3 regions of the Pseudarthrobacter sp. fls2-241-R2A-168 genome follow, and region 2 is predicted to be linked to each of the others. Evidence: riboswitches for the same ligand, from Rfam matches in the RefSeq annotation. Region 2 holds a riboswitch; each other region holds the start of a gene.
What was found. A riboswitch is a leader RNA that binds a small molecule or an ion and turns the genes downstream of it on or off. The one in region 2 is predicted to bind S-adenosylmethionine.
Positions count from the first base shown of each region.

Region 1 (10,289 bases), on a different contig from region 2:
AGCCGGGCAGTGGAGGCATGAATGCCTTCCATCGCTGCCGCCGTTCCCGTGCCGTTTCCCATACAAACATCTTCTAATGGGGGTCTGACAATTCTGGCGGGCATAGGTCCGGGGGCTGGTGGGGGTACAGGAGCAGCGGGCGAGGCAGGCGAAATCAGCACGTCACCGCCATGCTCGCCCGCAAGGATTCCCATAAAGACATCGTCTAATAGGGGTCTGACAGTTGTGGGGCAGGGGTGCCGGCGGCTCGAAACCCTTGGGTGCCTTTCATGCAGGGCCTGAAAAATGCCATACTCGGCGCGTGAAGCCGTCGTATTCCTTCAAGGCCGAACTCTGGCTCTATCCGGGCGAGGCTGGTTGGCATTTTCTGACCCTGCCTCCCGAGGTCGCAGATGACGTCCGGGTTCAAACTGCCGGTGCGAGCAAAGCGTTTGGCTCTATCAAGGTCACGGCCGAAACCGGTGGACACTCCTGGCAGACTTCCCTCTTCCGGGACACAAAGAGCGGCTCCTACCTGCTTCCCGTCAAAAAGGACATCAGGGACAAAGCCAAGATCGGCCAAGGCGACGAAGTAGTCGTCCACCTTTCTATATGGAACTTCTGAGCCCCCCTACACGGCGCAGGTTCCCGGCACAGGCGCACTAATGCAATCCAGCGCCCGAGCCGTGCCCGGACCCGGCACCGAACCGAGCCCCGGCCAGCACTAAATCTGCTTCAGTGCCTGTTCCAAATCGCCGATCAGGTCGTCCACGTCCTCAAGCCCCACGGACAGCCGAACAACTCCGTCACTGAGGCCGATGGCAGCGCGGCCTTCCGGCCCCATGGCGCGGTGCGTGGTGGTGGCCGGATGCGTAATCAGGGACTTGGAATCTCCCAGGTTGTTGGAGATGTCAATGATCCGCAAGGCGTCCAGCAGTGCAAAGGCGGCTTCCTTGCCGGAGCGCCCGCCCGATGGTGCCAGTTCGAGGGTGAGCACCGTTCCGCCGGCCTTCATCTGTTTGGCGGCAAGGCCGTATTGCGGGTGCGACTTCAGGAGCGGGTACTTCACCCAGCTCACTGCAGGCTGCTGCTCCAGCCACTCGGCGATCCGCAGCGCGGAGGCGGAGGAGTGGTTCACACGCAGGGCCATGGTCTCAAGGCCCTTGGTGAGGACCCAGGCGTTGAAGGCGGACAACGACGGACCGGTATGGCGCATGAGCTGCTTGACCGGACCTTCGATGAATTCCTTCGTTCCCAAAATCGCACCGCCCAGGACCCGGCCCTGGCCATCAATGTGCTTGGTCCCGGAGTAGACGATGACGTCGGCGCCCAACTGGCCGCAGCGCTGCAGCAGCGGAGTGGCAAAAACGTTGTCCACAACCACGGTGGCACCCGCCGCATGGGCGAGTTCGCTCACCGCGGCGATGTCCACGATCTCCTGCATGGGGTTGGACGGTGATTCGAAGAAAACGGCGGTGGTGGGCTGGGACAGGGCTTCGCGCCACTGGTCGAGGTCCGGGCCGTCCACAAAGACAGTCTCAACGCCCCACCGGGGCAGGATCTCGTTGAGGATCACAAAGCAGGAGCCAAAGAGTGAGCGGGCGGCGACCACGCGGTCGCCGGCAGCCAGCAAGGCGCCCAGGGCGGTGAAAACCGCCGACATGCCGGACGCGGTCGCAAAGCACGCTTCGGTGCCCTCAAGGAGTCGGAGCCGCTCCTGGAAGGTGGCCACAGAGGGGTTGCCGTAGCGGGAGTAGACAAAGCGCTCGTCCTCGCCGGTGAAGGCGCGCTCGGCAGCGGCGGCGGATTCATACACGAAGCCCGAGTTCAGGAACACCGCCTCGCTGGTTTCCTGGAAGTTGGTGCGGTCCAGTCCGCCGCGGACGGCCTGGGTGTCAGGGCTCCAGCCGGGGGCGTCTTCGTTGAAGGTCATTTAGTTCTTTCCCAGGTTGGTTGGCAGGCCGCGGTTCTTCCAGCCATTAACGGTGCGTTCGCCGTAGCGGTCCGGCTCGCCTTCGAAGCCCTCCAGCACGTTGTAGGAGGTGAAGCCGGCCTGTGTGGCGGCGATGGCGGCAGCGATGGACCGCTGGCCGGATCGGCACAGGAACAGCAGTTCAGTGGAGCCATCCTCGGGGGCCTGCAGGCTCAGGTCCTTGATGAAGTCGGGGTTAGGGATTCCGCCCGGGAAGGTCCACTGGATGAACAGGGGATCGTTGTCCGTGGCTTTGGTGTCCGGGATGCCGATATGGGCCCATTCACCCTCGGTGCGGACGTCCACCAGGATGGCACCCTGCTGTAGCTTGTCCCAGGCTTCCTGGGGAGTGAGGTCGCCGGCGTAGCTCATGCGTGGCCCTCGCCTGCGAACTCGAGGTCTTCGCCTGACAGTTCAAGCTCATCCACCGCAGTGGCCACCGCGGCATCAGCGGAAGCGATCGCTGCCGGCAGTACGACGGCCTGCGCCACGATGGCGGTGCTGCCGTTGAACGTGACGGCGGGGCTTCCGTGCAGCACATAGCCCTCGGCCAGGGCGGCGGAAATCCGCTCGCAGAAGGAGCGGTCATCAGGCCCCGTGATAAGGCGGTAGGCCAGTTTTTCTTCGTTGGCAGGGGCGTCTGACATGACGGATCTCCTTCTCTCACGCTTGCAGCTCGAATCGGTCGATATGCCGAGTATTCACCTGAGGCACCCCGCCGCGGAAGGAGGGTTGCCGACCGGCCAGTCAGGGCTTGGCGCCGGTACTCATTACTCCCCAAAAACGTAACACTTGGCACGTGGGCCCGCACCGCCGTCGTCGTCATGTTCCGTAACCGAAGCGCTGCTGGAGCAACTCGGGCGCACGTGCAGACGGTTCCCGGAACGGACGACGGCGGGAGTCACCACGGGCGGCTCAGGGCACCTGGCGCCCGTGGCTGCTTTCCGGGCAGATAGGGTTCTTGTGGGGCGCCGCCCCGGCAGTCGGAGCAAAGTCCTTGGGGGTCCTCATCAGTACGCCAACAGCCGCCGCACTGCAACACCTTTTAGGACACGGCCGTCTGCCAACTCGCCGCAGGCAACTCACCCGACAGTCCCTTCTCCGCGCCGCAGCTGCCCTTCTTGCCGCGATGCTGATTGCCGTCCTGGCAGTGATACTGCCCGCCGGGCCCGCCCGTGCTGCAGACACCGTCGCGGCCGAGGGCAAGCCGCTTCTGGGCGCAGTCCTCGAATGGGGCGAGGACACCGCGGCTGGCTTTACAGACAGGCTGGGAGCATCCCCGGCGCTCTTCGGGCATGACATCGCCCTACCCTTCCGCGGCTCGGAGGAGGAGAACATCAGGGGCTTCCTGGAGCAATCGGGGATGCAGGGCGCCCACGCCATGCTGACGGTCAAGCCCAGCATCGCCCTGGAGCAGGTCACCGCCGAGGCCGCCGCATCGTTTGCCGCCGAGGTACGGAAGCTGACTGCGAACTTCAAGGGCGAGGTGTTGATCCGCTTTGCCCCCGATATGAATGCCAGCTGGGTGGAGTGGGGCCAGCAGCCGGCCGCCTATCGGTCCGCCTTCCGGGCCGTCGCTGGGGCCTTTGAGGATACCGGCGGCCGTACGTCGATGGTGTGGGAGCCATACCTGGGAACGGGCTACCCATTTGTCCGGAACCGGAACGCTCCTGCGCCGGGCAGCGAGGGTTTCGCCCTCCTCGATAGCAACCGCGACGATGCGTGGAACGGTTCGGACGCGGCGTATGCCCCGTATTATCCCGGGGACGATGCCGTGGACTGGGTGGGTCTGACCGCGTTCCACGATGACACTGCCGGCGGGGCGCCGGTCAACACGGTGCCGCGGCCGAACGAACTGCAGGAAATGCTCACAACCTCCGGCGGGGAAGATTTCTACGCCACATATGCGGCAGGGAAGGACAAGCCGTTCGTCCTGCAGACCGCTGCGTTTTACAGCCCGGCATCCGGCGGCGCCTCGGATGTGGACATCAAGGCGGGCTGGTGGGACCAGGTCCTGGGTACGGCCACCTCCAGGGACTTCGCCAAAACGGCGGCCGTAGTCTGGGACGAGCGGACCAGCACCAGGGACACCGGGGTGGCAAGCATTGACTGGCTGCTCACCGGAAGCCCTGCGGTTGCGGCCGCCGCCCGGGACCGTCTAGAGACGTCCTCCATGGTGACCGGCCCGGTGACCCAGGTTGCGGCCGGCAGCGGATACGTCCGGGCCAACACACTCACCGGCGCCGCCGCCTGGACTGTGGGTGCGGCGCTGCTGATCCTCCTGGTGGCGTTGTGGCAGGTCCCCCGCAGGGTCAACACAGCAACTGCCTGGAGCTACACGGATCCTTCAAAGCGGGATTCGCGGGTGGACCTCCTGCGCGGCATGGCCATTGTGTTTGTGGTGGTGAACCACCTGGGCATGACGTCGCTGTTCCAGCTGTTGACCCAGGAAGCTGTGGGTTTCGTTTCCGGGGCCGAGCTTTTTGTCCTCTTCTCGGGCATCGTGGTGGGCATGGTCTATGGACCCAGGGTGAACGCGGACTTCGGAACCGTGGTGGACCTGACATCCCGGCGGGCAGGCAAGCTCTATGTAACGGCGCTCGCCGTGCTGATCGGCGTCTTCCTGATCTCCCTGGTGCCTGTGTTCCAGACCGATGCACTGACCACCTTCGTTGACCAGGGAACCGGCGGCGCGGGCCACAACGGCGCCGGCCGCACCTATGACCTCTACGCGGGAATGGGCTCGTTGTTCCAGTTCCCGGTGCCTCCGCAGGTCCTGCCCGCCATCCTGCTGCTGCAATTCGGTCCCTGGCAGTTCAACGTCATGGGCCTCTACGTGGTGTTGCTGCTCGTCAGCCCGCTCATCCTTGCCGCGCTTAACCGGGGCAAGGCCGTGTGGGTGCTGGCCGGCACCCTGGCCGTGTATGCGGTAGGGGCTGTCACCAGGTTCCGGATCCTGCCCTCGCAGTTTGAGGACTCATTCCCGTTGCTGGTATGGCAGGTCCTGTTTGTGGTCGGCCTCGTGGCCGGCTTCCACCGGCAGCGCATCGTTTCGTGGCTCACTGACCACACCTGGGTTGTGGGAGTCTGCACGGCTGCCGCGTTCGCCTTCGCGTTCCTGTCCTGGGGCAACCCCTATTTGGCCAACGGCTTCGACGTACGGCTGGCCATCATTCCGGACACGGTGTACCGGAGCATGTACGACCTCTTCTTTGGCCGCACCTACCTGGCTCCCGGCCGACTCCTGAACGTCCTGGTGCTGGTGGTAGCCGCCTACGCATTCCTGACGGCCTACTGGAAGCCGGTGGCACGCGCCCTTGGCTGGTTCCTGATTCCATTGGGCCGGGCCACCCTGTACGTCTTCATCATCCATGTGGTCCTCATTGCCGTCATCGCCAACATACCGGCACTGCGCCAGGGCGACATTTGGATCAACACAGCGGCGTACGCATTGGTCCTGGGGCTCCTCTGGGTGATGGTCCGGACGCGGTTCCTCTTCCGCATCATCCCCACCTGAGGGCTTCGCAGGGAGGGCCGCGGGCCGGCCGGCAGGGAGCATTAACGCGAAAGGCGTGAACACCTGCCCCGCCGGGGACAGTGTTCACGCCTTTTTTGGCGCATTACGAGGCGCTTAGACGAGCCCCGGGTAGCTCGTCAGGATGTAATCCGCGGCTGCGGGGCCCTTCATGCGCAGGCCGCTGTGACCTGCGGGCATGCGGTGTTTCATGGCTGCCCAGAAAACAGACTCTTTGCCGGGCTTCTGCTGGTTAATGAAGCACCAGCTGGTGTACAGGCCGTAAAGGCGGTCGTCGTCGAGGCTGTGGTCGTAGGCCTTATCCAGGTGGGTGGCTTCTTGGAGGAAAAGATCGAACTGCGAATGTGCCATGACGGCGTCCCTTCGCTACGTGCGTGGTGCCGCCGTTCGGCTACAGCAGCGGGAACTCAAAGCCGTGCACAAGGCAATGGAGTGTTGATCGAGTCTTTGGGAATCGATGGTCCAAGGCGGCGCTAACACCTTGTCTACGCTGTAGACTGTACCCGTAGACTACATATACGGCAAGCGTCTGGAATTATGTTCAGGCCGCACATGCCGCTAGTTCCAGAACGGAAAAACACATGCCGCCGCCAAAGACTTCAGGCACTGAAGACCGCGCCCGCAAGGCCCGGCTCAGCCGTGAGCTGGTGCTGGCCAAAGCGCTCGAACTGGTGGACGCCGAAGGCCTGGACGCACTGACCATGCGCCGCCTTGGCCAGGAACTGGGCCGCGACCCCATGAGCCTCTACCGCTATGCGGAGAACCGGGCAGCGTTGCTTGACGGAGTCTCGGAGCTGGTACTTAACGACTTGTCGATTCAGTCAGAGGACCCCGACTGGAAAGCGCAGCTGCGGCAGATTGCGCACAATCTCCGCCAGCTCGCGCTTGAACACCCCAACGTAGTGCCGCTGCTGGTCACGCGGCCGCTCTCTACGCCGCTGGGGCTGAGGCCATTGGGCACGCTGCGCCCGCTGGAGCAGATCCTCTCCCTGCTCAGCGGGGCCGGGTTTGATCCGGCCGGGGCGCTGCATGTCTACCGCGCCTACTATGGCTTCCTCTACGGCCACATCCTGAACGAACTGCAGGAGTTTGTGGTGGATCCGGAAGAAAACGAAGCGCTCTTGCGGCTCGGGCTGCACAGGCTCCCGGCCAAGGAATTTCCCCGGCTCAGGGCGCTGGCGCCGAACCTTTCCGAATACGACGGAGAAAAAGAGCTGGACCAGGGCCTGACCATCCTGCTCACAGGGCTTGAAGGGCAGCTCTCCAAGAAGCCGGTTCGCTCGTCCGCCTAGGGGAACGCCCGCTGCACGAGGGGCTGCTGGCCAAAGGCATTTACTCGAAGGACGCGCGGCGCCGGTCAGTACTGCGCGTGTTCCAGACGTCCGGTGTGTTCACCTTGAAGCGGCGGCCCGTCAGCGCCCGTGCTGACAACCTGATGTAGTGGGCTTTCTCGCCCGGCTCCCACGGCTCCAGCCCCAGGCTGTCCACCGCGTCCTTGTCAGCCTGGTCCTCGATGATGCCCGTATCCCCGCGCACCACCACGCTCCACGCTTCTTCCGTGTGGGGGTCGTAGCCATCGATCTCCAGGGCGGCGGGCCGTTCCTCCTTGGCGTTCCACAGCTTGGTCACGCCGGAGGTCCGGAAGACGATGCTCCGGCGGTGCACCACGTAATTGACCGGGAAAATCTCGGGGTGTCCGTCCACAACCAGTGCGAGCCGGCCCAGCGTGTCACCTTCAAGCAGTTCCCAGCAGTCGTCAAAGGTCAGTTTCCCGGTGTGCTCCGCGTCAGGGTTCATGACCATACCCTAAGGCCATGCTTAGTACCCGGGAAAGGTTACTGAATGCCGGCGAAAAGCTCGTTCAGCTCGGCAGTCAGCTCCTTCTGTAGTGAGGGCGTGCCGATTTCCTTGCCATCGATCCGGTTTACCGGCGCCAGCATCCGCACGCTGGAGATCAGCCAGACGGCGTCGGCGTCCAGCAGGTCCTGCGGCTCCAGCGGCCCGTAGCCCAACTCCCAGCCGGCGGCCTTGGCAGCGGCGAACAGCGCGCCTTGCGAGGTGCCGGGGAGGATGCCGCTGTCCAGAAGGGGCGTGATGAGGCGCTTAAGGGATGTCCCGTCGTCGGACGTTTCCACGTGTGCCATCAGCACGGTGGACGTGGGGCCCTCAAGCACGCGGCCATCGGAGGAAGTAAAGATGACGTCGTCAGCGCCCTGCTTGCGGGCGTAACGGAGGGCGGCCATGTTGACCGCGTAGGAGAGGGTCTTGGCGCCCAGCAGCAGCCAGGGGGCGCGCTCGGCAACATCGCTGTCGTAACCGCGGTCCAACAGAATGACGTCGATGCCGGTCTCGCGCTGGCGGCGGCCGGCAGCACCGGCAGGGGACACCTGCACCCAGGCGGTAGGGGCGGACGCTCCCTCCACACCGCGGGTCACAACGAGCTTCACCACCAGTTCGTCGTCGGTGGCGGAGGCGGGCGGGTGCTGGGCCCGGTGCTCGGACACCGCTGCGGCGATGGCGCGGCGCCACTCATCCTCGCCGGGAATTGCCAGATCCAGCGCCCCAGCAGAACCGGCAAGGCGGTCCAGATGTGCCTGGATCTTCCGGACAGTACCCCCCACGGCGAGCATGGTCTCAAAGATTCCGTCGCCCCGGGTGGCGCCCTGGTCCGTCACCAGCAGCTGGGGACTGGACGCATCGGCAAACCGGCCGTCAGGGAAGGCGGGATCGAGGAAGGCGAGAACCACGGCGGCTGGAGAGGTCATGGGTCCAGCTTAGTGCGGCGCTCACGGATAAGCTGGGCGGAGTGCCCTGGCCGGAACCCGTCCGCCGGGAGCCGTCCTCCGGGGGTTATTCACGTGTTGTGGCCATTTTCGCTTGCCGGCACCGCTCCGACGTGGGTGGTGGTGCTGCTGGCCGTCGCCGACCTGGTGATCAGGGTGCTCGCGGTTGGCATCATCCCCGGCAACCGCCGGCCCACTACCGCCATGGCATGGCTGCTGGGGATCTTCTTTGTCCCGTTCGTGGGCATCATCCTGTTCCTGCTGTTCGGCAACTTCAAGCTGTCCAGCCGCCGACGGCAGCAGCAGCAACAGGTCAATGAAAGGGTGAGGGCCGGAATTTCCTCCCTGGCCGACGTCGAAAGCGACTATCCCGGACCGGAATGGGTGCGTTCCGCTGCGGAATTGAACCGGCGGCTGGGTTCGCTGCCGATGGTGGACGGAAACTCCGTGGACCTGATCCCGGGCTACCCGGACTCGATCCTTGAGATGACCAAGGCGGTGCGGAACGCGAAGAAGTTCGTCAACGCCGAGTTCTACATCATGAGCACGGACCACATCACTGACGACCTGATGACCGCCCTGGAGGAAGCCGCCGAACGTGGTGTTGAAGTCCGGGTGCTGTTCGACCACATCGGCACCCTCCGCGTGAAGGGCTACCGTAACCTGCTCAAGCGGCTTCGGGCCGGCAAAATCCAGTGGAAGCGCATGCTTCCGTTGCTGCCCATCCATGGCCAGTGGCGCCGTCCGGACCTGCGCAACCACCGCAAGATCATGGTGATCGACGGCGAAATCGCCTTTACCGGCTCGCAGAACCTGATCGAGCCCTCCTACAACAACCCCCGCCACCGGAAGGCCGGCCGTGAATGGGTGGAGCTGATGGCGTGCCTTCGCGGACCCATCGTCACCACCTTAAACGTTGTTTTTGCCACGGACTGGCTGAGCGAAACCGACGAGTCCCTGGAGCACCAGCTGCAGCTGCCGGCCAACCCGCACCCGGGCAACGTCACGGCCCAGGTAGTGCCCAGCGGCCCGGGCTTCATCACCGAGAACAACCTGCGGCTGTTCAACACGCTCATCTATTCGGCCCAGCATAAGATTTCCATCTGCAGCCCGTACTTCGTCCCGGACGATTCCCTTCTCTACGCCATCACCACTGCCGCGCAGCGGGGCGTGGACGTGGAGCTGTTCGTCTCGGAGAAGGGCGATCAGTTCCTGGTCCATCACGCCCAGAGCTCATACTATGAGGCCCTGCTGGAGGCCGGCGTCCGGATCTACCTGTACAAGGCCCCGTTTGTGCTCCACGCCAAGCACTTCACCATTGACGACGAGGTTGCCGTTCTCGGTTCGTCCAACATGGACATGCGCTCGTTCTCGCTCAACCTTGAGGTGTCGGTGATGCTGCTGGGGGAGGACATTGTCACCAAGATGCGCGCCATCGAGGACACTTACCGGGACATCTCGCATGAGCTCAAGCTGGCCGACTGGATCAAGCGGCCCCTGGCCACGCGGTACGTGGACAACGTGGCCAGGCTGACGGCGACGGTCCAGTAGCGGCTCGAAGAGTGTCAGGCGTCGGGGAACTCTGCACCCAGTGTGGAGAGGACGCCGAAGGCCTTGGTGCGGATTTCCTCGTATTCCTCGTCCTGGACTGAGTCGGCCGTGATGGCGCCGCCGACGCCGAGGGTCAGATCTGCGGTCCCGTCACCTGCGCGGTTGATCACCAGGGTCCGGATGGCGACGGCGAGGTCCGTGGCGCCATTCAGCGAGAAGTAGCCGATGGCCCCGGAATAGAGCCCGCGTGAGCCGCCTTCCAGCCGGTCCAGGATGGCCATGGTGCTGATTTTCGGTGCGCCGGTCATGGAGCCTGCCGGGAAGCATGCTGCCACGGCCTCGGCCCGGGAGGATCCGCGCTGCAGCCGGGCGTCGATGGTGCTCACCATCTGGTGGACGGTGGCGTAACTTTCGATGGCGCAGAGCCGGCTGACGGTCACGGAGCCGGGGACGGCGAAGTGGCTGAGGT
Region 1 covers NZ_JARVSG010000005.1:101-10,389, forward strand. The annotation lists gene QRN11_RS04195 (DUF1905 domain-containing protein) at 302-604, shown strand; gene QRN11_RS04200 (O-succinylhomoserine sulfhydrylase) at 704-1,912, opposite strand; gene QRN11_RS04205 (rhodanese-like domain-containing protein) at 1,913-2,323, opposite strand; gene QRN11_RS04210 (DUF1737 domain-containing protein) at 2,320-2,598, opposite strand; SAM riboswitch class IV at 2,612-2,726, opposite strand; gene opgC (OpgC domain-containing protein) at 3,081-5,468, shown strand; gene QRN11_RS04220 (hypothetical protein) at 5,583-5,837, opposite strand; gene QRN11_RS04225 (TetR/AcrR family transcriptional regulator C-terminal domain-containing protein) at 6,068-6,778, shown strand; gene QRN11_RS04230 (pyridoxamine 5'-phosphate oxidase family protein) at 6,819-7,283, opposite strand; gene QRN11_RS04235 (aminodeoxychorismate lyase) at 7,322-8,251, opposite strand; gene cls (cardiolipin synthase) at 8,348-9,820, shown strand; gene QRN11_RS04245 (chorismate-binding protein) at 9,835-10,289, opposite strand, start outside.
Region 1: another riboswitch for S-adenosylmethionine. It lies ahead of QRN11_RS04210 (DUF1737 domain-containing protein); the one in region 2 lies ahead of QRN11_RS14985 (aminotransferase class V-fold PLP-dependent enzyme).

Region 2 (10,289 bases):
ATGCTTTGGTGGCCCGCCAGGTAAGCGTGAGGTAGGGCAGTTCGAGCTCTTCGTCCAGGCTGTGGCCGAGGTGGTCGTGCAGGTACCAGTCGAGGTTGGCCAGCACTTTAGCGCGGGTGGTTTCACCGGCCCGCAGGTAGTAGCTCCGCGACTTCGTCAGCTCCACAAGGTCGGTGGTGGTGACACGATCCTGCCAATGCGTTAGGTGGCCCTCAAGATCGCGGAACTCCGGCCCTACGTGCGGCCGGAAATCCGGCTTGTAAACGTCTCCGGCATGCATGATCCGCGAAAGCCGGTGAACCCAGGGAACCGAGGTGTCCAGCTGGTTCCAGATCAGGCCCAGGGTTCCGTGCGGACGCAGGACGCGTGCCAGTTCAGTGCTGGCTGCGAGGGCGTCACACCAGTGCCAGGCCTGGGCAACGCTGACGACGTCGAAGGCTGCCGCGGGCAGTCCGGTCGCCTCCGCGGTGGCCCGGACAGCCGTGGCGTCAGGATAGTGCGCGCGCAACTGCTCGAGCATGTCCTCGGACGGGTCCACGGCGGTGACCGACAGTCCCATGCCGAGCAGGAGTTCGGTGAACTTCCCGGTGCCGGCCCCGGCGTCGAGGGCATCGCGGGCTCCGGCGGGGACCAGCCATTGTGCGGATTCTTGCGGATAACCCGGCCGGACCTGCTGGTAGTGCCCGCCGCCGTCCTGGAAGCTCTGGCCGAGCTCCCGCCGCCGTCCGTGATCAAGTTTGGGGCCACCCCGTACCACCTGTGGCCCTCCTTCGATTGATGCCCTTGGGTATCCTCCGAATTTACCGCAAGTGCCTAGTCGTCGATGCAGGGAGCGGCACCCGCGGTGCCCGGGGTGTTGGGAGCCCAGTGCGGGTAGGTCCGGGTATCGTTGGCGGGAACCCAGCGTCCGGCGTCCACCACGTAGTCCCAGCCCAGCCCGTTGGTGCGCAGCGCCGCGATACCGGCAAGGAGGCGTTCGGCGTCCTCCAGGCGGGAGCCGACGCCGAAGCTGGCGCGCAGGGATCCGGAGGGCAGACCCAGCCGCTTCAGCAGCGGGTGGGCGCAGAAACGTCCATCGCGCAGGCCCACGCCGTGTTCGGCGGACAGGTAGGCCGCCACCAGGCCGGCGTCGTAGCCTTCCACCGAGAAGTTGACCACACCGATGGTGTCCGTATCCGGGTTGGTGTCCTTGAAAATCTGGTGGACGGTGACGCCATCGATCTGCTGCAGGCCTTCCACCAGGAAAGACCGGATGGCCGATTCGTGGGCATGCCACTGTTCCTGGTCCAGCCCGGCGATCACCTGGGTTGCGCGTGCCAGCGTGGCGGCGCCCAGGACGTTGGGGGAGCCGCCCTCATGGCGGGCCGGGCCGGTGGCCCAGCTGACGCCGTCGAGCCTTGCTTCCTTGACGGCGCCGCCTCCGGCAAGGTGCGGCGTTCCGGCGTCCAGCCAGTCCGTGCGGCCCACCAGCACGCCGGCGCCGAAGGGTGCGTACAGCTTGTGGCCGGAGAAGGCGAGGTAGTCGACGTCGTCCGCTGCAATATTCACGCGGCGGTGCGGTGCCAGCTGGGCGGCGTCCACCACGATCCGTGCGCCGTGTTCGTGGGCCAGTGCAGCCAGGGCCCGGATGGGAAGGATTTCGCCGGTGACATTGGACGCGCCGGTGACGGCGAGCAGGCTCACCCCGCCCTGCTCCAGTTCCGCGCGGACGGCATCGATGGTGCCGGCGATGGTGTCGGCGGCAACGATGCTGCGGTGCGGGACGCCCTGCCACGGCAGCAGGTTGGCGTGGTGTTCGATGTCCAGGTAGAGGACATCGCCGTCGGGCCGTCCGTCTGTTTCCGGCAGGCAGCCGGCCAGCAGGTTCAGCGAATCCGTGGTGTTCCGGGTGAAGATCACGGAGTCGTCCGGGCGGCCGCCCACAAACTCGCGGACGATGTTGCGGGCGTTTTCGTAGACGGAGGTGCTGATCTGTGAAGCGTAGCCGGCACCCCGGTGGACGCTGGCGTAGAACGGCAGGATCTCGTTCAGGTAGGCCGAGACCACGGAGAGGGCCGGAGCCGAGGCGCCGTAGTCAAGGTTGGCGTAGCGGATGTGGCCGCCGTGGATCAGCGGCGCCTGGATTTCTGCGCCGGTGACGGCTGCGAGCGGCCGGCCGGCAGCGGCACGGCGGGCAAAGGTGGTTCCGGCCTGGGCTGTTCCAGACCCGGCAGCTTCGAACGTGGCGGTGGCATTGGGGGAGACGGTGGCAGTTGTCACGAAAGACCTCACTTCAGAAGGACTCCCGCTCCCGGGAATCCGCGCTTGCCGCATCCGCTCCGGACCGGCCTGGTCGTCACCCGGGGCACCCCACCGCGGTTGGAGGGTTGCCGGCCAGCAAACCGGGGTTTCGCGCTGGCACTCGTGACCTGGTTAAGAGCGTAGAACATCGGGTTGGGAGGTTTTAAGTCGGGGCGATTGTTAAGCGCTTTGTTACGCCTGGCCGGAATGAGCTTCTTTTGCCGAAGAAAAGAACGGCGGGCACCTCTCCAAGGAGGCGCCCGCCGCTGATTCTTCGATGATGCTGCTGTTACAGGAGGTCGTCCAGCTCCGGGTTCAACCTGCGGAGCACCTCGGAGTGCAGGATGGAGTTGGTGGCCAGGGCGTTGCCGCCGAAGGGCCCGTCTTCCCCTTCCAGGGATGTGAAGCGCCCGCCGGCTTCCACCACGATCGGTACCAGTGCCGCCATGTCGTACAGGTTCAGTTCAGGTTCGCAGGCGATATCCACTGAGCCCTCGGCCACCATGCAGTAGGACCAGAAGTCGCCGTACGCCCGGGTCCGCCACACATCCTCGGTGAGGCCCAGGAAGTTCTCCAGGCTGCCGCGTTCCTTCCAACCGCCCAGGCTGGAATAGGAAAGGGAAGCGTCGGAAAGCTTGGACACATTGGATACCCGGAGCCGGGTGGCCGCGGCGAGCGAACGGCCCATGTAGGCGCCCATGCCCTTGGCCGCCCACCAGCGTTTGCCCAAGGCCGGCGCGCTGACTACGCCCACCACCGGTTCGCCTTCATCCACCAGCGCGATCAGGGTGGCCCAGACCGGGACGCCGCGGACAAAGTTCTTGGTGCCGTCGATGGGATCGATAATCCAGCGGCGCGACCCGTGCCCTGTGCTGCCGAACTCCTCGCCCAGCACGGCGTCGCGCGGGCGGGAACGGGACAGCTGGCCGCGGATGGCTTCTTCGGCGGCCTTGTCCGCGTCCGTGACCGGCGTCAGGTCAGGCTTGGTCTCCACCTGGAGGTCCAGGGCCTTGAAACGGCCCATGGTCTGGTCATCCACGGAGTCGGCCAGCACATGGGCCAGGCGCAGGTCATCGTTGTAGCTTGAAGCGGGTTGGATCATGCTTCCAAACTACCGTCTGCGCGCGGTTCTGCTGGGAGATCGGCACTGTCAGTTGACGCTGCCAAGCTCCTTGGCCTCCTGGGCCTCCATCCGGGGATCGGTGCCGAGGAGCCTGCGCAGCGAGGCCAGCCGGGCAACACCCGTGGCTCCGGCATGGCCGCCTTCCACCCAGGCATCCAGGCCGCAGTTCACAGCTGTGGCAGTATGCTTGCAGCCCCGCTCGCAGTCCTCAATGCCGGGGAAGAGGTCCGGGAAGGAACGCAGGATGCGGTCCGGGTCCACGTGGGCGAGGCCGAAGGAGCGGATGCCCGGGGTGTCGATGATCCAGCTGCCCGCCGGCGCGTCCGACAACCTCAGCGCCAGGGCTGACGAGGACGTGTGGCGGCCGCGGCCCGTCACGGCGTTCACCCCGCCGGTTGCTCGCTCGGCCCCCGTCAGTGCGTTCACCATGGTTGACTTGCCCACGCCCGAATGCCCCAGCATTACGGTGACTTTTCCGTCCAAGTAGCCCCGCAGCTCCGCCACTGCGTTACTGTCCAGCCGGGCTGACAATCCGTCATCAGAGCGGGCGTCGATACCGGACGCCGCGGAGTCCGCCGTCCGGCTGATAATGACCGGGAAGTCCAGGTGCGTGTAGTTGGACAACAGCTCCGCCGGATCCTTGACGTCCGCCTTGGTGACCAGCAGGATCGGCTCGATCCCGGCGTCGTACGCAGCCACCAGGGCGCGGTCGATGAAGCCGGTGCGCGGCTCCGGGTTGGCCGCGGCCACCACAATCACCAGTTGGTCCGCATTGGCCACGACAGCCCGTTCCACGGGATCGGTATCATCAGCGCTGCGGCGAAGGAGGGTTTTACGTTCCTGGATTTTCACCAGCCGGGCCAAGGTGTTGGGGTCGCCGGAAACGTCTCCCACGAGCGAGACGAAGTCGCCCGCCACCACCGGGTTGCGGCGCAGCTCACGTGCCCGGGCGGCGATGACCACGCGCTCGTTGCCGGAGTCCTCGCCCACCACTGCCGTGTACCGGCCGCGGTCAACTGTGACGATGCGGCCGGTGACGGCGTCGTCGTGGCTGGGCCGGTCCTTGGTCCGGGGCCTGGAACCTTTTTTGCTGGGCCGGATGCGGACATCCGACTCGTCCCAGGAGTCAGTGCTCCGCGCCACCGGCTGAACCTTCCGAAACTGCACTGGAAACACCGGTCTGGGCCAGCATGTCCGCCCACAGCCGGGGAAAATCGGGCATGGTCTTGGCGGTAGTGGCGATGTCCTCCACCTGGACGCCCTCCACGGCCAGGCCAAGGATGGCTCCGGCCGTGGCCATGCGGTGGTCCGCGTAACTGTGTACGACGCCGGCATGCAGCTTCGCGGGCCGGATCACCAGCCCGTCGCTGGTCTCCTCGGCGTCGCCGCCCAGGCGGTTGATTTCGGTAACGAGGGCTGCCAGCCGGTCCGTCTCGTGTCCGCGCAGGTGCGCGATGCCGGTGAGCCGGGAGGGGGTGGTGGCCAGTGCGCAGAGCGCGGCGACCGTAGGCGCCAGTTCGCTGGTGTCCGCGAAATCGGCACCCTTGATGTCCGCTCCGCCTGTGACGGTGAGGACGCCGTCGCGCAGGCTGACATCGGCACCCATCTCCGCCAGGATGCTGCGCCACAAATCCCCTACCTGCTGCGTCTGTTCAGGCCAGCCCGGAATCCGGACGGTTCCGCCGGACGCCAGTGCGGCGGCAAGGAACGGGCCGGCATTGGACAGGTCCTGCTCGATCTGCTGGTCGAAGGCACGGATAGGACCGGCAGCAACAACCCAGTGGTTCGGGACAGAATCGTCCACCACAACCCCGGCGCCGCGCAGCACGGCAACTGTCATGTTGATGTGATCCAGGCTCGGCACCGGTTTGCCGACGTGCTCCAGGTGCAGCCCCTCGGTGAACCTTGCGCCCACCAGCAGCAGGGCCGAGACAAACTGCGACGAGGCGCTGGCGTCGATGACCAGGTGGCCGCCCCGGACCTCGCCGGAGCCTTCCACTACAAACGGCAAGGACGACGGCGTGCCGCCGTCCTGGGCGGAAACAGCCACTCCCAGCGCCTTCAGCGCTTCGATGATGGTTCCCATGGGCCGCTTCCGGGCATGCGGGTCGCCGTCGAACAGGCTGGCGCCATTGCGCAGGGCAGCCAGCGGCGGCACGAACCGCATCACCGTTCCGGCGAGGCCGCAGTCGATCGTGGCTGCGGACGGTGTCCCGTCCGCGGCGATCGGGAGGACCTCAAGGTCCGGCCCGAAGGCACCGTCCCCCGGCACTTCGGTGATGGTGGCGCCAAGCTGGCGGAGCGCCTCGATCATCAGTGCCGAGTCCCTGGAGTGCAGCGGAGCGCGCAGCCGCGACGGGCCGTCGGCCAGGGCGGCGAGCACCAGGTACCGGTTGGTCAACGACTTTGAGCCGGGCACGGTGACCGTGGCATTCACGGGGCGGTGCGCGAAGGGGGCGGGCCAGTGGGGAAGGGACGCTCCGGTGTTGTCCCGGGCGGCGGCTGGTGCGGTCATGTGCTGCTTATGCCCCCGTGGCGTGTTCGACGGCGCGGCGTACAACCTTGTCGGCTTTGTGCAGCTTCTTGTTGGTGGTCTTGCGGGCATCCGACGCGAGGTGCGCGGCGCCCTTCCTCGCGTCAGCCGCCAGATGCTCGGCGCGCCAAGCGAGCCCCGGCTTTCCTGCAGTGTCCACGGAGGCAAGCAATGCCCCTCCACTCAGGGACAGGTTCTTCAGGAGCTGGCTGCGGCGGTTCGCGCGGCCCTCCTTGCTGCTGATGTCTGCGCTGCGCCATTCGACGAACGTATTGAGCATGGAAACCACAGTCAGCACGGTGGCCGAAAGACGGGAAAACTTTCCCAGCCCGAACAGGACGCCGGCGCCCACCTGAGTGCCGCCGATGATCCGGGCCAGTGTCTTCTCATCCGTCTGGAAAGGCAGCGCCGCCGCTGCCTTGCTCAGCAGGGGTGAGAGCTGTTGCGCGGTATCGTCGGCATTTTTGAGCTTATCCATTCCGGCAAGTACAAAACTGGAAGCCAGCATGGGCCGTGCGAGTGTGCGGACAAAGGACATGGATTTCCTCCTGGGTGGACGAACCGCGTCTGGTGCGGCGGAGTCCGTTCTAGTCTTGCACTTTTGGGGAATATTTGCCTGAAGCCGCAGGTTATGGAAACTGGGCCTGGAAAGCGGGGGCCCACAAGACAAAGCACCGGACAACAGAGTGGAGTTGGCCCTTGAGGCGGGTGTTGGACGGAATCGAAGCAGCAGGACCGGTGGCTACTCACTCGATGGGGGCTGAACCCCCTGAGTATGGTCCGCCGCGTGCGCATAGCCTGACAGTAGACTTGAAGGCAATGAGCACCTTGGATCCGGCCGTTTCGGCCATGTATGAGGCTTCGCAGAACGAAGCCAAGAGCAGCGCTGATACCCGGCCCGAGCTGGCAGAGCCGGCGGAAGACTCCGGGCAGTCTGCGGAAGCAACCGAAGAAGCGGTCAACATTTCTACGGAATCCGCGGAGGACCGCCGTGTCCGGTTTGAACGCGACGCGATGCAGTACGTCGATCAGCTGTACTCGGCGGCCATGCGGATGGCCCGGAACCCAGCCGATGCAGAGGACCTCGTCCAGGAGGCCTACACCAAGGCCTTTTCCGCGTTCCACCAGTACAAGCCGGGAACCAACCTCAAGGCCTGGCTGTACCGGATCCTGACGAACACCTATATCAACCTGTACCGCAAGCGGCAGCGCGAACCGCTCCAGTCCAACTCGGACACCATCGAGGACTGGCAGTTGGCGCGCGCTGAGTCACACACCTCCAGCGGACTGCGGTCCGCTGAGGCGGAGGCGCTGGATCACCTGCCGGATTCGGACGTCAAACGCGCCCTTCAGGCCATCCCCGAAGAATTCCGCCTTGCGGTGTATTTCGCGGACGTTGAAGGGTTTGCGTACAAGGAAATCTCAGACATCATGAACACCCCCATCGGAACAGTGATGTCCCGGCTCCACCGCGGCCGGAGAATGTTGCGGGACATGCTCGCGGAATACGCCGCCGAGCGGGGATTCAAAACAGCCGCAGTTGCACCGGATGCGGCGGAAAGCACACAACAGGAGAACAGGAAATGAGCGACTGCCAGGGATTGGGCGACTGCGACGATACCCGGATGCAACGCATCTACGAGTACCTTGACGGCGCGTTGACACGTGAAGACATCACGGAAATCAAGACGCACCTTGATGAGTGCCCGGAGTGCACGGAGCAGTACGACCTTGAGTGCGTTATCCGCAACATGGTCAAGCGCTCCTGCACCGAAGCTGCTCCGGACAACCTGAAGAACGCCATCCTGGACCGGATCCACTCGATCCGTCCAGTGGATGCGTAGCCAGTAGCGGACGCACAGTACTACCGGATGCGCAGGCCGCCACCCCGGAACCCCGATTAAGTACAAAGGACCCCGGAAGCCGAATGGCTTCCGGGGTCCTTTGCTGTAACCGCTATACCTGGCATGTGCCTAGGTGTTGGGGCGCTTCCCGTGGTTCGCGCCGCCACGCTTACGGTCACGACGTTTGCGTGCACGCTTGCTCATAGCTGGCCTCCTTACTGTTGGTACTCAAAAAGAGCTGCCCTCAAGTCTCCCACATGATCTGATGCCCCGCGAACCGGCGACCGCCGCGTGACCTGGGGTTCAAGGAGGCTTCGCCCGTGCCGGGAGCGGGGAAGGCTCCGGCAGACTAGTTCCGAAGTGAGTTGCGGATGGCGATGCCCGCCTGCTCCAGCACGGTCCGAAGCGTTTCCAGAACCACGGGATTCAGGGGTTGCTTGCCTGCCTGTACCCGGAGTTCGGCGCGAAGGTCATCCCGGAAAGCCTGGAGCATCAGCTCGGCTTCCTTGAGTGAGCCTTTGCTGTCTGACGCCGGGCCGCCTTTGAGGGCCGTGAACGCGGCAGACGCCGCACCGGCGCGGGCGGCCTCGGCGGTGGCCGCGAGGTCGGCCCTGAGCCCGCGCATGTTGCTGCGGATATCCTCACGAAGGTTGTCTGCCAGCCGGCGCACCGACGCAGAGATTTCCTTCTCTACTCCTGCCAGTTCCTCACGGCGCAGGTTGAGTTCCGCCAGGCCGGCCGGCGTGATGCGGTAGTTGGTCCGGCGGCCTGAGGTTTCGGTGACCACCAGGCCCTCTTCCTCCAGTTTCCCGAGCCGGGGGTAAATGGTTCCGGCGCTGGGGGAATAGGTCCCGCCAAACCGTTCCTTGAGTGCCTTGATCAGTTCGTAGCCGTGCTTTGGACCCGATTCGAGGAGGGCAAGCAGGTAAAGCCGCAGGGCGCCGTGGGCAAAGACAGCAGGCATCAGTGCCGTTCTTCCGCAGACCCCATGGTGTTTCCGTTCGCCTCGCCGGGCGCCCTGTGCAGGATGGAGGTCTTGCCCGATACAGAATTGGTCCTGACCAGCATAAGTTTGGCGTCCGGGCCGGCAATTGTCTCCACCTTGCCGCCCGTGACGTGGTACTGCTGGTTGCCGATCACCACTGCTCCGGTGGCCGATTTGGCGACGATATCCACGCCGACGTCGTGGGGGATCCGGATGGTGAGGTTACCGGAAACTGAATTGGCGCCGAAATCCTGGGTGAAATCCAAGAGGTCGAAGTTCATATCGCCGCTGACTGTGTTGGCGCGGATGTGGCTGAAGTGCCCCGAAGCGGTGACCTCGCCTGAGACGGTCTTGGCAGTGAGGACACCGCTGTGGTTCCGGGCGCTGACTTCGCCGCTCACAGTGGTGATGAACAGTTCGCCGTCGGTGCCGTCGGCCATGACGGAACCTGAGACGGTGTTCAGGCGTGTACGGGAGGCCATTCCTGACACCAGGCCGTCACCGCTGACCGTGCCTGCCTCAACCTCCACGGTGGCAGGCAAGGCAATGCTGATGACGGCGTAGTTTTCACTGTGATGGTTCACCGTTCCCATGAGGTTCTTGAACCAGCCCTGCGGTCCGTGCAGCTGGTGCCGGACCTCCAGCCGGCCGTCCTGCAGCGAAACAGCCACGGGGTCGCCCTGCACTTCGGAAATCTCGATCCGGGTGTAGGGCTGTTCGTGGGCTACTACATCGAACCGGCCACGGACCATCCCCAGTTTCAGTGATGCGACAGAGCCGACGTCGATTGTCTCCGCGCCCGTGACATCCCAGTTCTGGTCAGGTGTTGTTCCAGCCATGGTTCCTCCAAAGACGATATATCGTGTTTGACCAAAGTACCCCCGGAGCGGGAGGACTTCAAGATATATCGCGAAGAAACGCTACTCTGGCGCTGCCATCCCCAGCCACTGGAACCAGCCTCGGTGCAGTACCAGCCAGGCCATCAGGCCGTAGCCCGCCTGCCCGGGCGTGCCCCCGTTGGCCGCAAGGTCCTGGCGCCACTGCTCGTGGTTCAGGAGCGGGGAGAAGGTGTCCACGTAGAGGTGCTTGCGGCGGGTGGTGACGTCAGCGAAAGCAGTGTTCAACTCGTCGAGGCGCCGGTTCTGGGCCGGGTCGAGGGTGGGCGGCGGCCCGACAACAAACACCTCCAGCCGGTTCTGGGAGGCAGAATCGAGAATGTTGGCCAGGTTAAGCCGGCTGCGCGCCGTGGACAGGCCGAATTCAATATCCCGGCCGGACAGGCCGATGACCAGGCGGTTCTCGTACTGGCTGTTGAACCTCCGGCCGGTCTCCTCCAGCCAGCGGGCGGCCAGGCCCTCCGTACCTTCCTGCGGGCAGGGAAGTGCGTAGCTTTCCAGGACCATCCCGTCCTGGGGAGTGCGGGCCAGTACGCGGCCCAGCCAGCCCAGCGCCCGGGGGTCACCCAGTCCGGCCAGCAGTTCATCTCCTACAGCTGCGATACGCAGCTTCCTGTCTTCCACACGT
Region 2 covers NZ_JARVSG010000026.1:102,006-112,294, forward strand. The annotation lists gene QRN11_RS14980 (class I SAM-dependent methyltransferase) at 1-757, opposite strand, end outside; gene QRN11_RS14985 (aminotransferase class V-fold PLP-dependent enzyme) at 814-2,259, opposite strand; SAM riboswitch class IV at 2,296-2,409, opposite strand; gene hisN (histidinol-phosphatase) at 2,570-3,382, opposite strand; gene rsgA (ribosome small subunit-dependent GTPase A) at 3,431-4,546, opposite strand; gene aroA (3-phosphoshikimate 1-carboxyvinyltransferase) at 4,530-5,918, opposite strand; gene QRN11_RS15005 (DoxX family protein) at 5,926-6,474, opposite strand; gene QRN11_RS15010 (sigma-70 family RNA polymerase sigma factor) at 6,690-7,523, shown strand; gene rsrA (mycothiol system anti-sigma-R factor) at 7,520-7,780, shown strand; gene QRN11_RS22650 (50S ribosomal protein bL37) at 7,910-7,984, opposite strand; gene QRN11_RS15020 (PadR family transcriptional regulator) at 8,130-8,744, opposite strand; gene QRN11_RS15025 (DUF4097 family beta strand repeat-containing protein) at 8,744-9,604, opposite strand; gene QRN11_RS15030 (GDSL-type esterase/lipase family protein) at 9,686-10,285, opposite strand.

Region 3 (10,289 bases), on a different contig from region 2:
GATTGATCCGCTCCCCCTCGGGAGTGCGCAGCAGGGCCTCGCCATGCAAAAGGTCGCCGGAACCGTTGACCTCGGCCGCGCGGTGGCACAGGGCGGGCCGCCCCGCAAGACACGCACGGCAGGAACCGCAACTCGGGACGAACACGAGGACCACGTGGTCCCCCACGGATACGTCCGTGACGCCTTCGCCTACAGAGGCGACCCGTCCCACGGCCTCGTGGCCCAGCGCCATGGGAAGCGGCCTGACGCGGGAACCGTCCACTACCGACAGGTCCGAGTGGCACAGGCTGGAGTAGGCGACAGTGACGCCCAGTTCGCCGGCCCGGGGTTCGGGACGGCTGAGCTCCTGGACCACCAGCGGCTGCGCTTCGCCGTAACTGGTGCCGGCGGGAACGGTGGAATAAAGGACGGCTGCTCGCATGAGGTTCCTTACCTTGAAATTGGGGGCAGGCAGCTGCCCGGATCGGCGGGGACGTCCGGTCCGGGCAGCTGCCATTTCCGTCTTAATGTTCCGCGAGGACTACTTCTTGGTGGCCGCGAGAAGGTCAGCCGTGCCCTGGGCGTCCGCGGCGTCGACGTCCCGCAGCGAGATTCCGCGGGTTTCCCTCAGGAAGAGGACAGAGACCGCTGTGACGATGCAGGCACCCAGCAGGTACAGCGCCACCGGCGTGGAGGACTTGAAGCTGCCCAGCAGCGAGCTGGCGATGATCGGTGCCAGCGAACCGGCCACGATCGAGGTCACCTGGTAGCCGAGCGAAACGCCCGAATACCGCATCCTGGTGGGGAACATTTCAGCCATGATGGAGGGCTGCCCGGCGTACATGAGTGCGTGGAACAGCAGGCCGATGGTGATCGCGGCCAGGATGACGAGGTCGTTGGCGGTGTCCATCATGGGGAACGCGAAGAAGCCCCACGTTCCGCCCAGGACAGCTCCCGCCATGTAGACCGGGCGGCGGCCGAAGGCATCAGACATTTTTCCAACAAGCGGGACCGCACAGAAGTGAATGAAGTGGGCCACGAGCAGCAGCAGCAGGATGCGGGAGGTGTCGGTCTGGACAACGACCTTCAGGTAGGTGATTGAGAAAGTCACCACGAGGTAATAGAGGATGTTCTCGGCAAAACGCAGGCCCATGGCGGTGAAGACACCCCTCGGGTAACGGCGGAAGACCTCGGCCACGCCGTAACCCTTTTTCTCTTCCGTGACCTCCCTGCGCGCTTCCAGGAAGATGGGGGCATCCTGGACCTTGGTGCGGATGTAGTAGCCGATAACGACGATCACTGCCGAGAGCCAGAAGGCCACGCGCCAGCCCCAGCCGAGGAACGCCTCCTGCGAAAGGGTGGAGGACAGGATAAACAGCACGCCGGTGGCTAGCAGGTTGCCCATCGGGACGGCGGATTGCGGCCAGCTGGACCAGAACCCGCGCGACTTGTTGGGGCTGTGCTCGGCGACGAGTAGAACAGCCCCGCCCCATTCGCCACCTACGGCGAATCCTTGGACGAAGCGCAGGAACACCAGTGCCGCCGGAGCCCAGTAACCGATCTGGGCGAAACCTGGCAGGCAGCCCATCAGGAAGGTGGCCACGCCTACGAGGATGATGCTCAGCTGCAGGAGCTGCTTCCGGCCGAACTTGTCCCCGAAGTGGCCGAAGACAATGCCGCCTACAGGCCGGGCAACGAAGCCGACGGCGTACGTGACGAATGCCGCAATGATGCCGTCCAGCTCGGTTCCGGAATTGGGGAAGAACATCTTCCCGAACACCAAAGTGGCTGCTGAGGCGTACAGGAAGAACTCATACCACTCCACCACCGTTCCGGCCATGGAGGCTGCTACAACTTTTCGCAGGCCTGACGCCTTGACATCGGTTTCCCCGGACCGTTGTGCGGCGGACTTTTCCGTACTCATTAATGAACTCCTTCGGCGTCCTCTTCGACGCCACTGGGACAGGCTAAGGCGGGTACGTGTGATTTTGGCCACGCGCCGCCGGGTCCAAATGAGTATCGTCCGCCAATCCGTAGAGCTCAACGGCGAATCCTGCAGAGCCTATCTGCATTTATGCACATCCTGTGGATGGCAGGCCGGTTATGCCGAGAGGTGCACCCGGAGCTGGTCGCCCAGTTGGCCGATTTCAGTGAGGAATCCGTCGTGCCCGATAGGTGCCTCGATGAAGTGGACCTCCACGTCCCCTGGGAGCGCGCGGGCCAGTTCGAGGGACTGGGACGGGAAGTAGAGCCGGTCCGAATCCACGGCAGCCACGAAGAAGCGCGCACCGGCACGGGACAGGGTCTGCTCAAGCGGCCCGCGGCCGCGGCAGACATCGTGGCTCATCAGCGCTTCGGTAATGGCGATGTAGCTGTTGGCGTCAAACCGCTGGACCAGTTTGGTGCCCTGATGGTCCAGGTAGCTCTCCACCTGGTACCGGCCGCGCAACGCGAGCTGCTCGCCCTGGAGCGGCGATTCCGGGGCCTGGTGTGTCCGGCCGAAGCGGCCGTCCAGCTCCCCCGGTGAGCGGTACGTGATGTGGGCTATGCGCCGGGCCAGGGCCAGGCCCGCCTCCGGGAGTGGGCCGCCGTAGTAGTCGCCGCCATTGAAGTTGGCGTCCTGGCGGATGGCGAGCGTCTGCGCCTGGGCGAAGGCGATCTGCTCAGCGGTGCTCGCGGCCCCCACGGAAATCACCGCGCAGCGCTGCACGCGTTCCGGATACGTCACGGCCCATTCCAGCGCGCGGGCGCCGCCCATGGACCCGCCCAGCACCGCGAACCAGCTGCTGATACCCAGTTGGTCCGCCAGCCGGGCCTCCGCAACGGTGCTGTCCCGGAGGGTCACCAGCGGAAAACGGGAGCCCCACGGCTTGCCGTCGGGTGCCGGCGAGGACGGCCCGGTGGACCCGTAACAGCCGCCCACAATGTTGATGGAGACAACGAAGAACCGGTCGGTGTCCACCGGAGCGCCGGGGCCGGCGAGCTGCTCCCACCAGCCTTCTTCGGTGGTGTCGCCGCGGGTCACGTGCGTGCTGCCGGTGAGCGCGTGCTCGATCAGGACAGCGTTGCTGCCGTCCGCGTTGAGCGTGCCCCAAGTTTCGTAGGCCAGGGTGACATCCGGCAGGTAGCCGCCGCCTTCCAGCTTCAAATCCCCGATGGAGGCATAGCGGACAATCCCGTGTTCGGGGACGGTGGTACGGGTGACGGTAACCGTCATGGCAAGACCTCTTCTACGCGCTTGCCTGCCGTCGTCTGACCGGCAGGCCAGGTCTTCACCCGGGGCACCCCACCGCGGAAGGAGGGTTGCCGGCCAGCAAGCCGGGGCTGTCACTGGCACTCATGACCTGCATTGAGTGTACGAAACAGCCCCCGCCTGCCGCCAAGAGTGTGACTGGTTGTGACTTGCCGGCTTGCCGCCGCTGTGGCCATCGTCGGGCGCCGCTGGTGCCCGTGGTCCGGCGACGTTGGTGCCTGTGGTCAGGCGACGTTGGTGCCTGTGGTCAGGCGCCGCTGGCCTCCTTGGCCGCGCGGAAGCCGGCTTCGAGGTCAGCCAGGATGTCATCGATGTGCTCGATTCCCACGGAAAGGCGCACCAGGCCGGGCGTGACGCCCGCGACTGCCTGCTGTTCCGGCGAGAGCTGGCTGTGGGTGGTCGACGCCGGATGGATCACCAGGGAGCGGACGTCGCCGATGTTGGCAACATGGGAGTGCAGTTCCAGCGCGTCCACGAAGCGCTTGCCCGCCTCGGCCCCGCCGGCCAGGTTGAACGAGACGATGGCACCGGTCCCCTTGGGTCCGTACTTCCGGCCCCGTTCGTACCAGGGGCTGGAGGGCAGGCCCGCGTAGGCGACGGATTCGACGTCGTCCCTTCCTTCCAGCCAGCGCGCAACTTCCGTGGCATTGGCCACGTGACGTTCCACCCTCAGGCTCAATGTCTCCAGGCCCTGGGCAATGAGGAAGGCGTTGAAGGGCGACACCGCCGAACCCAGGTCGCGCAAGAGCTGGACACGGGCCTTGAGGATGTAGGAGAGGTTGGCGCCCAGTGCTCCCTCGGCGCCAAGGTCGCGGGCGTAGACCAGCCCGTTGTAGGTGGGGTCCGGAGTGTTGAAACCCGGGAACTTCTCCGGGTCTTTGCCAAAATCGAACTTCCCGGAGTCCACAATGACGCCGGCGATGGCAGAACCATGCCCGCCCAGGTACTTGGTGGCCGAGTGCACCACGATGTCCGCGCCCCATTCGAGCGGGCGGATCAGGTACGGAGTGGACAGGGTGTTGTCCACGATCAGCGGCACGCCGGCCTCATGGGCAACCTGGGACACGCCTTCAATGTCGAGGACGTCCTGCCGCGGGTTGGAAACTACTTCGCCGAAGAAGAGCTTGGTGTTGGGCTGCACCGCGTCGCGCCACTGGTCCAGGTTGTCCGGGTCCGCCACAAAGGTGACCGAGATGCCGAACTTCTTCAGGGTGTGCGCGAAGAGGTTATACGTGCCGCCGTAGAGGCTGGGGCTGGCCACGATGTGGTCCCCCGCCTCGGCGATGTTCAGGATGGCGAACGTCTCCGCGGCCTGCCCGGAGCTCAGCAGCAGTGCCCCCAGGCCGCCTTCAAGGCTGGCGATCCGCTGTTCCACGGCCTCCTGTGTGGGATTGCCAATCCTGGTATAGATGGGAGCCAGTTCGGCCAGGGCGAAGCGGTTGGCGGCACTTTCCGCGCTGGGGAACACAAAGGACGTGGTCTGGTAGATCGGGAGGGCGCGGGCGCCGGTAGCGCTGTCCGGCTCCTGGCCGACGTGGATCTGGCGGGTTTCGAAGGACCATCCGTTGGACATTTCAAGGCTCCTTTGACATGGGCCCGGCATGCTCGAAGCACTGCGGGCCGCGCTTGCAATCCGGCCTCTTGCCGGACAGCCAGGTCCTCACCCGGGGCACCCCACCGCGGTTGGAGGGTTGCCGGCCAGCGAGCCGGGGCTTGGCGCTGGCACTCATGACCTGAACCCAGTGTAGGAACACGCAGAGTACGCCCGACAGCATTGTGACGAACATGGTCCTGGACATCTTTACCGCCCTGGTGCGAATTTGTGGGGCCTGACCAGCGAAAATCCCAGTAAGGGTACCCTTAGCTGAGAGCCCGATCACAAAGTGCCAAGATGATGGCATGCGCATGGATCACGTCTCTTACGCCTGTGAACACGATGGCCTGGCGGCCACCACCGAACGTATTTCTTCTGCCCTCGGCGTCGAGGCAGTGAAGGGCGGGGTACACCCCCGGTTCGGCACCCGAAACATGATCATCCCCCTCGCCGGGCACAAATACCTCGAAGTCGTGGAGGTCCTGGACCACCCTGCTTCGGACAAGGCGCCGTTTGGACAGGCCGTGCGTGCCCGGTCTGCTGCGGGCGGCGGCTGGATGGGCTGGTGTGTCGAAGTGGACGACCTCGCCCCGTTTGAAGAGCGGCTTGGACGCTCGGCCGTCAACGGCAACCGCAAGTTTCCTGACGGCCGCGAACTGGTCTGGAAGCAGATCGGGATCCTCGGCCTGATCGCCGACCCCCAGGTTCCCTACATGCTCAAGTGGGAGGGCGATCCGTCCCTGCACCCGTCCAACGCCTACGAGAGCAACGTCAAGATGAGCTGCCTCACCATTGCCGGGTCGGCTGCACGGGTCACCGAGTGGCTGGGCGAGCCGGTGGAAAAGCCCCTCGAAGACGTAGCCGTTGATTGGGTGGCGCCGCACGGTACGCCCGGCATCCTGTCCGTCACTTTCGAAACCGCCAGCGGAGCCGTCACCATCTGACCCTCCGTCCGATGCCCGGGCCGCCCGGCCCGGGCATAGTAGTGGTGCGCCCCGGTTATCGCCTGGGCACCCTGTCCTTCCAAACTTCGGCCGCCATCAGCCGGTGACAACGGCGTCACCAGTTGATGGCGGCCGAATCCATTTTCCGGACCCGTCCGGGATTGAGTCTGGGCCGGCAGCCATATTCCCCGATCGTCCGAAGGATCCCGATTTCCGGGTTGAAGAGAAATCCACCATCACCTCCCGCAGCTTTCCCCGCAACGCGCCATCACCTGGTGACCTGGGCTTTCATGGAAAACGCCAAAAAAATTTTTAAGAAATTTCCTGGGATAGCTTCTGAAGGCCCTGTTTTGTCAGACCCCCTCACGATGATTGCTGTATGGGTAAAGCGGCGGTGGTGAAGGCGTTTGAGGACATCAAGGCCGCCCTTGCCGTGCTCAACGCCGAGGCGTCTGGGTGTGGTGCGGAGCCATACTCGGATGCCGATCCGCTGGCCGGTTTAGCTGATGGGTGCCTGGACATCCTCGCCGGGACGCGGACCGCTGAGGCCGGGATCGCCGCTGTGAAGGCCCGCGCTGCCGTGACGTACTCGGACACTGCCCAGCTCATCGCGGGGCCGGACGCCCCGGTGCAGGCACTGGAAATGGCTGTCGCCGCGGAAATCGGCGCCCTCCTGGCACTCGGTCCCCGGGCAGCCGGCGCGTTCCTGGCCGCGTCCCACACGGTGGCCAAGGAGTTGCCGCTGGCCTTCTCGGCGCTGCAGTCCGGGACGATCACCTGGCCGCACGCCCTGGTCATGGTGGAGGAAACAGCTGGCCTTGACCCCGCCGGCGCCGCCGCACTTGAGGCCCACTTCCTGGACCCGGACGTGCCCCGGCCGTCTACGGCCGCGCCGGTCGGGGAGTTGCCCGCCTACCGGTTCCGTGCCAAGGCCAGGAACTGGCGGGAACGCCACCACCCCGAATCCATCGAGAAGCGCCATGCCAAGGGTGTGGCGGACCGGCGGGTGGAATACCGGCCGGACCGCGACGGGATGGCCTGGCTGTCCGCCTGCCTGCCCGCGGACCAGGCGATGGCGGGCTGGAACCGGCTCACCGCCCTCGCCCGCGGGATGCAGGGACCCGACGAGCCCCGTACCCTCACCCAGTTAACGGCCGACAACTTTACCGAAGCGATTCTTGGCAGCGGCAACCACTCCGGGCGTGCCCATGCAGGCGGTGCCGACGGAACCCATACTCTGCCCGGCACCGGCACCGGCAACGGCAACGGCAACGGCAACGGTGCCGATGCCGGAACCAGCGCCGATGCGGCGCCGGGCCCGTTGTCGGGGATCCGGGCGCAGGTGCTGGTCACCGTGCCGGCCCTCTCCCTGATGGGCCAGACTGATGAGCCGGCAATGCTGGACGGGTATGGGCCTATTCCGCCCTCGATGGCGCGCAGGCTCATCGCTGATGGTGCCGCCTCGTTCTACCGTGTGCTGGTAGATCCGCGGGACGGCGCGCCGTTGGAGATTGGCCGGACCAGCTACCGGGTGAGCAAGGCGATGCGGCAATGGCTGAGGCTGCGGGACGGCAAATGCCCGTTCCCCGGCTGCAACAACCCATCCCTGGACAACGAGGCTGACCATATTCTCGCCTGGCATAAGGGCGGCAGTACGGGGATTTCTAACCTGGGACAGCCCTGCCCGAAACACCACAAACTCCGACACACCAGCGGCTGGAAACCCACCCCGGCAACCAAAACCGAACCACCCGGCTGGACCTCACCCACCGGCCGCCACTACAAAAGCGAACACCAGGACTGGGAACCACCCCACTGGCCACAACAATCGAAGCCAGGACAACAGCAGCCAGAGCAACTGCTGCCTGTCCGCCTCAATCCAACTTGCCTGCCCCCGGACTTTGTCTACGGCCCCTCCCCAGGAGAAGAAGAACTCGAGCGGTTCCTCCACGGCCGCTCTTAGCGAACCCGGAATCTAAGAGGGCCGCCCGACGACCTGCAGATCACGCATGCCAGCATACGGGGCTGGGCGGGTGAAGCACTCCGACAAGGCTCAACAGTGGTCGACCGAACCTTGCTTTGTCAGCTGGGCCGCTTCAGGCCTAACCGTGTCAGCTGGGCCGCTTCAGGCCTAACCCTGTCAACCGGGCCGCTCCAGGCCTAACCCTGTCAACCGGGCCGCTCCAGGCCTAACCCTGTCAACCGGGCCGCTTCAGGCCTAACCCTGTCAACCGGGCCGCTTCAGGCCTAACCCTGTCAACTGGGCCGCTTCAGGCCTAACCGTGTGAGCTGGGCCGCGTCAGCGTGACGGTGTCAGGGCGGCCGCATCAACCTGGCTGCGTTAGTTTGGGCTGCGTCAGCTTGCCTGCCTTAGCCCAGCCCGACTGCCCTGCCGAAGAGGCTGAATCCCACGAACGCCACGATGTCCAGGAGTGCGTGGGCGATCACCAGCGGCATTACCCGCCGCGTCCGGGTATACAGCCACGCGAAGACCACCCCCATCACAAAATTGCCGATGAATGGTCCGAAGCCCTGGTACAGGTGGTAGCTGCCGCGCAGCAGTGAGCTCACCAGAATAGATAGCGGCACGCTCCAGCCGAACTTTCCAAACCGGTCCAGAAGGTACCCCACCACGATGACTTCCTCCACCACGGCGTGGCGGATCGCGGACAGGATCAGCACCGGGACCGTCCACCAGTAGGCGTCCAGTGCGCTCGGAATGATCGCGGTGGTGATTCCCAGCGCCCTGCCCGCGGCGTACAGGCCAAGGGACGGGATGCCGATCAGCGCCGCCAGTCCCAGCCCCTGGAACATGTCCCGGCCCGGGCGTGCGAAGTTGAAGCCCAGCTTGCGGAATGCAGAACCAGGGTTGCCGCCGTCGCCCGCCGCCGCCTGCCGCTGGTCGGTGAGGAAATAGATCACCAGCAGCACCGGCACCAGCGCGAAAATGATGTCCAGCAGCTGGTAGGTGAGGTCGAAATACTCCCGCGTGCTCTGCGAACGGTTGAGAGTGGAGGTACCTTCCGCCAGCGGCGCCCGGGTCATCTTGTCCAGGAGCTGCACCACTGAGTACACGGCAGACTGCCCCAAGGACAGGCCTAAGACAATCCAGACTTCGATCCGCAGACGACGGCGGGAGGGAACCAGCATGTACCCATCTTGCCTGCAGTTTCTGGATCCAGGCTGATTGGCCGGCGGTCACACGTGGCGGCGCGGGATCAGCGCCTAAGTATGGTTCCAGCTCAAAGCTTCAGCTGCCGGCGACGATCACTTCGGTGCCGTTGGCCTCGAACGCCGCCTTGTCCCGCGCCGAGATGCCCGAGTCCGTGATCAGGCGGGTGAAGTTGTACCCGTCCATGGTGGCGAAGGCACGCACCCCAACCTTGGAGGAGTCGGCCAGCACGTAGGAAACGCGCGCGCGGCTGGCCAGCAGGGCGTTGACCGAGGCTTCGCCCTCCCCCGTATTGGTTGGCCCTACCTCGAGATCGATGCCGTTGACACCGATGAAGGCGATGTCCAGCACCACTTTCTGCATAATGATGTCCGTGTAGGGGCCCACCAGTTCGTAGGACCTCGGGTTCAGGATGCCGCCAGTGACCATGACCTTGATGTTGGGCCGCACGGCCAACTGCCCGGCGATGTTGATGGCGTTGGTGACCACCGTCAGGGTGGGTTGGTTGGAGGGCGCGTTGAGGTCCTCGCGGGTGGCCAGGATCTGCGCCAGCACGGTGCTGGTGGTGCCGCCGCAGAGGCCGATGACGGCGCCGGGAGCTATGAGGCGGGAGGCGGCCTGGGCGATCTGCTGCTTGGCCTCGGCGTGATCATCCCGGTTGTACCGGCCGGGCAGGTCGTAGGCAAGGGCACCCGTTGTGGCGCCACCCCGGGTCCGTGTGAGCAGCCGGCGTTTGGCCAGGCTGTCCAGGTCGCGCCGGGCCGTGGCAGGCGAGACGTGGAGGGTGCTGACGATCTCATCGACCTCCACTTGGCCGGTCTTGGCGAGGAGGTCAAGGATTGCCGTCAGACGGTCGGTGCGGGTCATGCAAGTGCCTCCAGATACTCGCGCCATCAGCATCGATGACGTTTTCTGATCATAACAGAACCTAAATGATCATCTAACGTCACTTTGAGGGATGGTTTCAGCGAGCCCGGGCTCCGGCCCGCCATACAGCGTACGTCAGCGGCATGCCGGGGCGGTACGCGAGGTGCGTCGCGGACGGCGCGTTCAGCAGGTGGAGGTCAGCACGGTGTCCGACGGCGATGGAACCCACCGCCCGTTCGCCATCGGCGTCGTTCCCCTTGTCCTTCCCGAGCGCAAGAGCCCCGCCGTAGGTTGCAGCCCGGACGGCTTCGTGGACACTCAGATGCATCTGCAGCACCGCGGTCGTCACACAAAAGGCCATGGAGCTCGTGTAGGACGTGCCCGGGTTGCAGTTCGAGGCGAGCGCCACCTGGACACCGGAGTCGAGCAGTTCCCGTGCCGGGGCAAGGGGCTGGCGGGTTGAGAGGTCGCAGGCAGGCA
Region 3 covers NZ_JARVSG010000037.1:19,387-29,675, forward strand. The annotation lists gene QRN11_RS19035 (alcohol dehydrogenase catalytic domain-containing protein) at 1-421, opposite strand, end outside; gene QRN11_RS19040 (MFS transporter) at 521-1,903, opposite strand; gene metX (homoserine O-acetyltransferase MetX) at 2,081-3,196, opposite strand; SAM riboswitch class IV at 3,209-3,324, opposite strand; gene QRN11_RS19050 (bifunctional o-acetylhomoserine/o-acetylserine sulfhydrylase) at 3,480-4,805, opposite strand; SAM riboswitch class IV at 4,850-4,966, opposite strand; gene QRN11_RS19055 (VOC family protein) at 5,132-5,770, shown strand; gene QRN11_RS19060 (HNH endonuclease signature motif containing protein) at 6,150-7,733, shown strand; gene QRN11_RS19065 (CPBP family intramembrane glutamic endopeptidase) at 8,141-8,920, opposite strand; gene QRN11_RS19070 (DeoR/GlpR family DNA-binding transcription regulator) at 9,021-9,809, opposite strand; gene hutI (imidazolonepropionase) at 9,907-10,289, opposite strand, start outside.
Region 3: another riboswitch for S-adenosylmethionine. It lies ahead of QRN11_RS19050 (bifunctional o-acetylhomoserine/o-acetylserine sulfhydrylase); the one in region 2 lies ahead of QRN11_RS14985 (aminotransferase class V-fold PLP-dependent enzyme).